DNA from 4 places in the Candidatus Pantoea rara genome. Region 3 is predicted to be linked to each of the others. Evidence: predicted binding sites of a transcription regulator. Region 3 holds the regulator's gene; each other region holds the start of a gene.
The links. The regulator LexA, encoded in region 3, represses DNA repair genes until DNA is damaged. The targets are predictions, from matches to a motif close to TNCTGTATGTACATACAGNA.
Positions count from the first base shown of each region.

Region 1: the regulator LexA is predicted to act here: its motif matches at 1,237-1,256, upstream of ACR8BF_RS19555 (YebG family protein).
Region 2: the regulator LexA is predicted to act here: its motif matches at 1,199-1,218, upstream of uvrB (excinuclease ABC subunit UvrB).
Region 4: the regulator LexA is predicted to act here: its motif matches at 1,239-1,258, upstream of ACR8BF_RS07815 (DinI-like family protein).

Region 1 is NZ_CP194943.1:225,258-227,461, forward strand. It holds gene ACR8BF_RS19545 (non-canonical purine NTP pyrophosphatase) at 1-324, shown strand, start outside; gene ACR8BF_RS19550 (SIR2 family protein) at 321-1,115, shown strand; gene ACR8BF_RS19555 (YebG family protein) at 1,272-1,613, shown strand; gene ACR8BF_RS19560 (Fic family protein) at 1,691-2,204, opposite strand, start outside.
Region 2 is NZ_CP194942.1:2,813,683-2,815,886, forward strand. It holds gene uvrB (excinuclease ABC subunit UvrB) at 1-1,122, opposite strand, end outside; gene ACR8BF_RS13360 (ABC transporter ATP-binding protein) at 2,014-2,204, shown strand, end outside.
Region 3 is NZ_CP194942.1:3,698,466-3,700,669, reverse strand. It holds gene plsB (glycerol-3-phosphate 1-O-acyltransferase PlsB) at 1-27, opposite strand, end outside; gene ACR8BF_RS17485 (diacylglycerol kinase) at 156-524, shown strand; gene lexA (transcriptional repressor LexA) at 630-1,244, shown strand; gene dinF (MATE family efflux transporter DinF) at 1,343-2,204, shown strand, end outside.
Region 4 is NZ_CP194942.1:1,658,761-1,660,964, reverse strand. It holds gene yedD (lipoprotein YedD) at 1-56, opposite strand, end outside; gene ACR8BF_RS07825 (DUF6388 family protein) at 299-622, shown strand; gene iraP (anti-adapter protein IraP) at 822-1,121, opposite strand; gene ACR8BF_RS07815 (DinI-like family protein) at 1,297-1,536, shown strand; gene ACR8BF_RS07810 (hypothetical protein) at 1,575-1,841, opposite strand; gene ACR8BF_RS07805 (hypothetical protein) at 1,993-2,204, opposite strand, start outside.

The DNA of each region.
Region 1 (2,204 bases), on a different replicon from region 3:
CTGACCCGCATCTTCTGGAACCGCCTGGACGCGGAGCGCTTTACCGCGCTGGTGCAGGGGCTGGACAGCCAGGCCGTGACGGCCAAAACTGTGCTGGGCTACTGCGATGGCCGCAAAATGTACCAGTTTTCGGGTGAGCTGCGCGGTACTATCGCCGCGAAACCTGCCGGGACGCGCGGCTTCCAGTGGGACTGCGTGTTTATTCCTGAAGGCTATGAGCAGACCTTTGCCGAAATGGGCGAACTCAAGAATGAGATTTCGATGCGGCGCATCGCGCTGGATCGCTTCGCCACCTTTTTAAAAACCTCGCGGGGAGTGGCATGAAACCTGAACTCAAACGCGCCTATGATTCCGGCAAACTGATTCTGTTTGCCGGCGCCGGTATTTCGCGCAATTTTGGCCTTCCCGAGTGGCATGAACTGATCGCTCATCTGGCTAACGAACTGGGCTATGACCCAAAAATCTTCAATACTTATGGCACGCATCTGTCGCTGGCGGAGTATTACAAACAGAAAAAGGGGTCGCTTGGCCCGCTGCGCAGCTGGATGGATCGTGAGTGGCATCGCCCGGATATCGATGTCCGGTCTTCTGAAATTCATACCATGATTACGCAGGGTAATTTCTCGCGTATCTACACCACCAATTACGATCGCTGGCTGGAAGCGGCGCATGAAGCGCACGGCGTACCCTATTACAAAGTGGCCAACGCTGCCGATCTCGTCTCTTTGACAGAAGATAAGCGTCACATCATCAAACTTCACGGTGACTTCGATGATGACACCTCAATCGTGCTCGATGAGAGCAGCTACTTTGAACGTCTCTATTTTGACTCGCCGCTCGACATCAAGCTGACTCACGATGTGATGGGCAATTCCGTGTTGTTTGTCGGCTACAGCATCAGTGATTTCAACATTCGCCTGCTGTTTTACCGCCTGACCAAAATGTGGGGCCGTACCGGGCTGGCGACCGCCAGGCCAAAATCGTATCTGTTCACCAACCGCAATAACCCGGTGGCTAAAGAAGTGCTGGGACAGTGGGGGATCGAGGTGATCGTTTCCGAAGAGGACGATCCACGCAAGGCGCTGGCGATGTTCCTTGAAGAGTTGCTGGTGTAGTCGGCCTGATTTCCCGCAGAGAAGCGTCAGGAAAAAGAAAAAAACCTGCGCCCGGTTAAGGTTAGCCTGCGCACGACGGATATATCCTATTCTCTGCTGGCAAAGGCTAACTGGCATGATATACTGTATGTATACACAGTACCTGAGGGCGAAAAGATGGCTGTTGAAACAAAATTTGTTGTAGTCAGAAAGGGTGAAGAGAAGATGACGTTTGCCAACAAGAAAGAGGCCGATGCCTACGACAAAATGCTCGATATGGCCGAAGCTTTCACCGACTGGCTGTTACAGCATCAACCTGCCCTGGATGAATCTCAGGCGGAAACGCTGGGCCTGCTGATTGCAGAACAGAAAGATGCGGTTCAGCATATTCTGCGTACCAGCAAACTGCCTGAAGCCGCAGCAACGGTCACCCAGGCTGAAGCCGTGCCAGACGATGGTACGGATGAGCAGGCAGAAGAGCCTGCGGCAAAGAAAGTGCGCGCCGTTAAAGCCGCTTAATCGCCACAACGCCGGAAGCGAACCTTCCGGCGTTGCTGTTTCTGAATAGGGCGTTGATCAATGCCTTTATGCCATGGTTACTTGAGTTTCTCGCCGGTTTTAACCTGATAGCGGGTGCTCCTGCCACCTCCCTCAAGCCGGTAAAGACAGCCTTTTTCAACCAGATAGGCCAGATGACGGGTCGCGGTGGCTTTACTCACTTTCGCCACCTTCTGATACTGGCTGGCACTGATTCCCAGTTCAAAACCCTGCTCGCCGCCATCTAACAGTCGGTTCAGTACTTTTACCTGCTCCGGACTCAATCCTATCCCCTGATGCCGGTGCCAGAAACGCGCTTTGATCTGGGTACGATCAATAACGTTCATCGCCTGTTTCAGGCTCTCATCCAGAATATCCAGAAACCACACCAGCCAGCTGGTGATGTCCAGACCGCCTTTCTGGGTCTGCTCCAGGATGCGGTAATAACCGGCACGCTGTGCCAGAATGGCCGGTGACATGGCATAGAGGCGAATACTCTGGCTGTCGGCCTGCGCCAATGCCAGGTCGGTTAATGCGCGCGTGATACGACCGTTACCGTCATCAAAAGGATGC
Region 2 (2,204 bases), 880 kb from region 3:
GTTATCCAGCGCCGACGGCAGGCGGAAACCATACTCCACCAGCGTCTCTTTGCGCGCACGGTCGCCTTTGTACATACCGCCAATCTGCGGAATGGTGACGTGTGACTCATCCACCACCAGCAGGCCATCGGCGGGCAGATAGTCAAACAGCGTCGGCGGCGCTTCGCCCGGTCCACGTGCGGAGAGGTAACGTGAGTAGTTCTCGATGCCGGAGCAGTAGCCCAGCTCACTCATCATCTCAAGATCAAACTGGGTACGCTGCGTAATACGCTGCTCTTCCAGCAGCTTATTGTTCTCCAGCAGCACCCGGCGACGGTCCGCCAGCTCCACTTTGATATCTTCCATCGCCTGCAGAATGCGCTCACGCGGCGTCACGTAGTGCGTCTTGGGGTAGATGGTAAAGCGCGGCACCACCGAATCGATCTGGCCGGTCAGCGGGTCAAAGAGTGAGAGACGTTCAACCTCCTGGTCAAACAACTCGACGCGCAGCGCAATATCGTCCGACTCTGCCGGGAAGATATCGATCACTTCACCACGCACGCGGAAGGTGCCGCGCTGGAACGCCTGGTCGTTACGGGTGTATTGCAGTTCTGAGAGGCGGCGCAGAATACTGCGCTGATCGATAATCATGCCACGTGTCAGATGCAGCATCATTTTCAGATAGAGATCGGGATCGCCCAGACCGTAGATTGCCGAAACCGACGCCACCACGATAACGTCGCGTCGCTCCAGCAGTGCTTTGGTGGCCGACAGACGCATCTGCTCGATATGTTCGTTCACCGACGCATCCTTTTCGATAAAGGTGTCGGAGCTCGGCACATAGGCTTCTGGCTGATAGTAGTCGTAGTAAGAGACGAAAAACTCGACGGCATTATCCGGGAAAAACTCTTTCATCTCGCCGTAGAGCTGAGCGGCCAGTGTCTTGTTCGGTGCCAGCACCATCGTCGGGCGGTTGAGATCGGCAATGACGTTGGCGACGGTAAAAGTTTTACCGGACCCGGTTACCCCTAATAAGGTTTGATGGGCCAGTCCATCCTCCAGCCCCTCTTCCAGGCGACGAATCGCCTCAGGCTGGTCGCCCGAAGGTTTAAAGGCGGAATTCAGTTTAAAAGCTTTGGTCATGAATGCAGTTCCTGCTGGAGAAGTCGGCGGGCAGGCACTTATTTTACTCTGCTATGGTGATTTTGCCAGAAAATAATACTGGATATAAAAACAGTATTAATGCACTCTTATAGCCTGCATTGTGAGACTTCCGCCACAGCCGATGTGATAGCGATAGCGAAAAATGCGTTGCGCAATGTTATCCCCAGACCGGGATCTGATTTAACATTTGTCAATAGAGCGTCACAAAATTACAGTTCGGTTACCTGGCAGATAATTCGCAGGCTTGTTTTTTAATAAACAATTGATTTTATTGAGTTAAGCCTATAAGGCCAGATTCTCGTCATTATGTTACCAGGCCGCGTATTTCCTCGCTTCCAACTGGTTTTCATTACCTAATGCACAAGGTTATCCACAGGAATGGTGGATAAGTGATGGCAGCCCCGCCGCCATCAGCTGTGTATAATTTTTCCCTGCCCCTCCCTCACCGTGAAAATAATTTTTTTTGCGTTAAATTTCGCGTCAGCTGCTCACGGATTATTCTGCATTTTAATCTGTCACCTGATGCAGCACGCAAATTCCAGCCATTCCACTAACATTCTTAATCAGACTTATTGCCTCTTAACAGCACGTCTGCACCAGAAACAGTGCCCTGAGGCACTGCAAAAGTGCAGCGGTGTGACCACCCTGAGGAATTGATAAGTTTTTCTCACCTTTTATTCCATAAACCCCGCATTCTGGCAGGCATCAGGACCGTTTTTAAATCTGGCCTGGGAATTGCAGGACTTACTGGCGTCACCGCGCTTTACGCGCACTGTGCTGCAATGGCGAGGCTGCTATTGTTGATGACTTGTTTGCCAGACGACAGAGAGCGGAAGCAATCAGGCTAATGATCGGGAAGGAGAGTGTCAGATGCTGAGTCTACGTTCGGTAAATCAATTTTATGGTCAGAACCATATTCTGTGGGATGTGGACCTGGATCTGTCGCCTGGTACCTGCACCGGCGTTCTGGGCCGCCCTGGCATGGGTAAAACCACGCTGGTGAACTGCATCATGGGCAGACTGCCCATTAACAGCGGCTCCATATCCTGGAAAGAGAATGG
Region 3 (2,204 bases):
GTAATAGAGTTTACGCCAACCTGACATAGACAACATGAAGCCTCTTGTTAGCAAAGCGCCGCAAGCATATCAGAAAGCGCAGCGAAGATCTGTGGTGGTGCCAATTGCACGCAGCCCAGACATTGACGTCAATCCGATGAAAGGGTTCCCACATCATGGCAAATAATGCCACCGGACTTATCAGAATAGTAAAAGCCGCAGGCTACTCATGGCAGGGACTGCGAGCCGCCTGGCAACATGAAGCGGCGTTTCGGCAGGAAGCGCTGGCTGCACTGGCCGCTATTATTATCGCGTGCTGGCTGGATGTCGATGTGATCGCCCGCATCCTTATGATTGGGGTGGTGGTGCTGGTGGTCATTGTCGAAATCCTCAATAGCGCCATTGAAGCGGTGGTCGATCGCATCGGTCAGGAGCATCATCCGCTGGCGGGCCGCGCAAAAGACATGGGCTCGGCAGCGGTGCTGATCAGCATCATACTGGCCCTGTTTGTCTGGGTCGCGCTGCTCTGGACACATTTGCGATAGCCCTTCCACAACGCGCCTGAGGGCGCGTTTTACCTGACAATCGGTTTCCATTTCGCCAATACCTGTATATACTCACAGCGACTGTATAAACAACCAGGGGGCGGGATGAAAGCATTAACCAGCAGGCAGCAGCAGGTCTATGACCTGATTCGCGACCATATTTCTTCAACGGGCATGCCGCCTACGCGTGCAGAGATTGCCGCGCAGCTGGGCTTCCGTTCGCCAAATGCGGCAGAAGAGCATCTGAAAGCGCTGGCGCGCAAAGGCGTCATCGAGATCGTTTCTGGTGCTTCGCGCGGCATTCGTCTGTTAATGGAAGAAGAAGCCTCTGAAGGGCTGCCACTGATTGGCCGTGTTGCAGCCGGTGAGCCGATCATGGCGCAGGAACATATCGAAACCCATTACAAGGTCGATCCAGGCCTGTTCAAACCATCTGCTGACTTCCTGCTGCGCGTCAGCGGAATGTCTATGAAAGATATCGGGATTATGGATGGCGACCTGCTCGCGGTACATAAAACCCAGGATGTGCGCAACGGCCAGGTTGTTGTTGCCCGCATTGATGATGAAGTCACCGTTAAACGCTGGAAAAAGCAGGGTGCTATCGTGCACCTTTTGCCTGAAAACAGTGATTTCGACCCGATTGTTGTCGATACCCGTGCTCAGTCGCTGACTATTGAAGGTCTGGCGGTTGGCGTGGTCCGTAACGGCGAGTGGCTCTGATTCTGAGGGCTGCGTGCATTCGCCTTTTCTGATGCTATTCTGTCTGCCCTAATTTTGTCGCCTGCTTTACTGCAGCGACACTGAGCACGGAACGGCGAATGCGCTTTGTCACGGCAACGGATAAAAATCTCTGGCGGCTTGCGCTGCCGATGATCCTTTCAAATATCACCGTTCCCTTACTGGGGGTGGTCGATACTGCAGTTATTGGTCATCTCGACAGCCCTGTCTATCTTGGCGGGGTTGCGGTCGGGACAACAGTGACCAGCTTCCTGTTTATGCTGCTGCTTTTCCTTCGAATGAGTACCACTGGCCTTACGGCACAGGCGTTTGGTGCGGGCGATAAAACCGCTCTGGCACGTGCACTGGCACAGCCGCTGATCATTGCGTTGCTGGCAGGTGTCCTGTTCATCGCTTTACGTTATCCGATTATCCAGCTGGCGACCCACCTGGTTGGTGGCAATCCCGATGTTCTTGAACAGGCGGCACTGTTTATTCAGATTCGCTGGCTCAGTGCGCCTGCAACCCTGGCAAACCTGGTGATTCTGGGCTGGCTGCTGGGCGTGCAGTATGCCCGCGCGCCGGTGATCCTGCTGGTGGTGGGCAATCTGGTTAACATCGTGCTCGATCTCTGGCTGGTGATGGGGTTGCACTGGGGTGTCGCGGGTGCGGCAACCGCCACGGCGCTGGCGGAGTACATCACGCTGGGCGTCGGCGGTATTATGGTCTGGCGGGTGTTAAAGCTGCGCGGTATTACGTTTAATCTGCTGAAGCAGAGCTGGCGCGGTGACAGCGGCCGGCTGCTGCGCCTCAACCGGGATATCATGCTGCGCTCTCTGATGCTGCAGCTCTGTTTTGCCTCGCTCACCGTGCTGGGTGCGCGGCTGGGTCCGGATGTGGTAGCGGTTAACGCAGTATTACTGATGTTCATTACCTTTACTGCCTACGCGCTGGATGGTTTTG
Region 4 (2,204 bases), 1.9 Mb from region 3:
TTGATTTGCGCACAGCCACCCAGTGCCATCGCGGCAATCAGCATCCACTTTTTCATGTTTAATCCCTAAGATCACGTCAATGGCGGCTACGTTATAATTTTTCCACCGCGTTACGCAAGATATCCGGGTGTTAAACACCCGGGAGAATCTGATTGCAGCAGATTTTAACCGGCAGCGAAATCAGCGGTAACGGTTCTGAACGGCAAATGGCTGGCGGTTTAGGTTCTTTGCCACGCCTGACAAGCGGAAGACAACCCGTTACACTGGCGCGCTGCAACAGACTTTAAGGAATATGAATATGAAAACGCCAGAAGCGTACTATGCCCAGGCTCGCGAGATGTTTTTTACCGCGCATCCCGACTTTCAGTCTGCACTGGATGAATTAACCGAAAGTGATGCCCGTGCCGCCAACCTGTCCCTGCGACAGCTGCGCGAATGGCATGCCGAACGCATCTATGCGGCTTTTTTGCGGCAGAAAAATCTGGATGGGATGATTTTCTCTATTCAGCTGGCTGAGCCGGATAAAGCGGTGGCGGCTGACGCAATTGAGACCTATCTCAAATCTCATGCTGAGTCGCTGGGGATGAGCTGGGAAGAGTTTTGCATCAAAAATGAGCTGTAATCCGCACAGGGCAGAAGGTGCCTGTTACAAACACCTTCTGCCAGTCTTAACATGGCGGATAAAATTGTACAAAATACAGAAAACTGTATAAATTCAGATCACGACTCAGGTCGTGATTTTCCTGAACGAATAGTGCGCTTGCACTGCCTCTGGAGATGTTGCTGGATTTCCACCTCCAGAGGCGAATTTTTTCCCTGCTCTACTCTCTTTCTTCCGTAGCTTTACCCTTCACTTCGACATAACTTGCGACGGCCAGCAGACGATTAATGTGCGTCAGCAGCAGGTCAACATCAGATTGTAAAAACTCAGTGGATGATTGCGAAGCGGTCACAATGGCATCCTGCACCGTTTCTGAAATGGTCAGTGAGTTGTCCTGTTTCGCCTGCACCAGCAGCGCTGCAACCAGCAGGGATTGCGCTTCTAACTGCGCCGTCAATTCTTTCGCATCGACGTCCATCTTTGCCAGTTTTAGCAGAATATCAATTACCAGTTGTCGCATCGCGGACCTCCTGAAAAGTAAGCCGCCATTATGTCGCGATGCATGCATATTTTGCTAGTCGAAGATCGCGGTTTACGCGACATAAAATTTTACGCGAAATCAGGCGCGCCACCTTGCTACTGTTTTTATTTACAGTATTATATCTCAGCGATTTTGCCCTGAATGGATTGCCATCATGTTTGTTGAGTTAATTTATGACAAGCGCAACGTTGCCGGTTTACCAGGTGCGCGCGAGATGATTCGTGAGGAACTGGAAAAACGGGTGCATCGGGTGTTTCCTGACATTGAAGTTAAGGTTAAGCCGATGGAACGTAACGCGATAGATACGGATCTGAGTAAGAACGATAAAGCGACAGTTGCGCGGATTGTTGAAGAGATGTTCGACGAAGCGGAGATGTGGCTGGTGGCCGATTAATCCCTTAACGGCCACCACATCAGTTAGCGGGAGATGACTTAACTCTCCTGCTCACTGTGATTAATTTCAATCTCGATGTCCTGAATCGCGGCATCCAGATCTTCCAGCAGCTTACCCTGCTTATTAAGCAATGCATCGATTCGGTCGGCATTGGTCTTATCTTTATACTCACCGGCATCAAACGCCAACCACTGGCTGGAAAGGGTTTCGGTGTTGGTCTGAGCATAGTGACGCATCTCTTTTAGCTGAGAAGTCACGTCACGCAGATATTCAGTTTTGGTCTTGGTTTCTGTTGAATCGCTCATGCTAAATTTCCTTCTGGTCATTTATCCAAAGTGAGTAGGCTTAGCGGTTCATCAACCGGCCAATCAGCGGGCCTGCATTCAGGTACAAAATGTTGCCCGGAGATTTAAAACTAGTCGATAATAGCGAAGCCGCACTAAGAATAATCGGAAGTTACGGTTTCTGGCCGGGTTTTGCCGCCGTCTGCCTGCCTTCGATGACTACCTCTTTAACTTTATTCAGCGTTTTATCGGCGGTACTATCCGGTATCACATCAAGCTTATGCTGCAGTGTGGTGACTTTTTCTGTCAGCACATCAACCCTTTCATCACGTCGTGCCGCTATTGCCCGGTAATCCGCACGAATCTCCTCAACCCGCTTGTTTG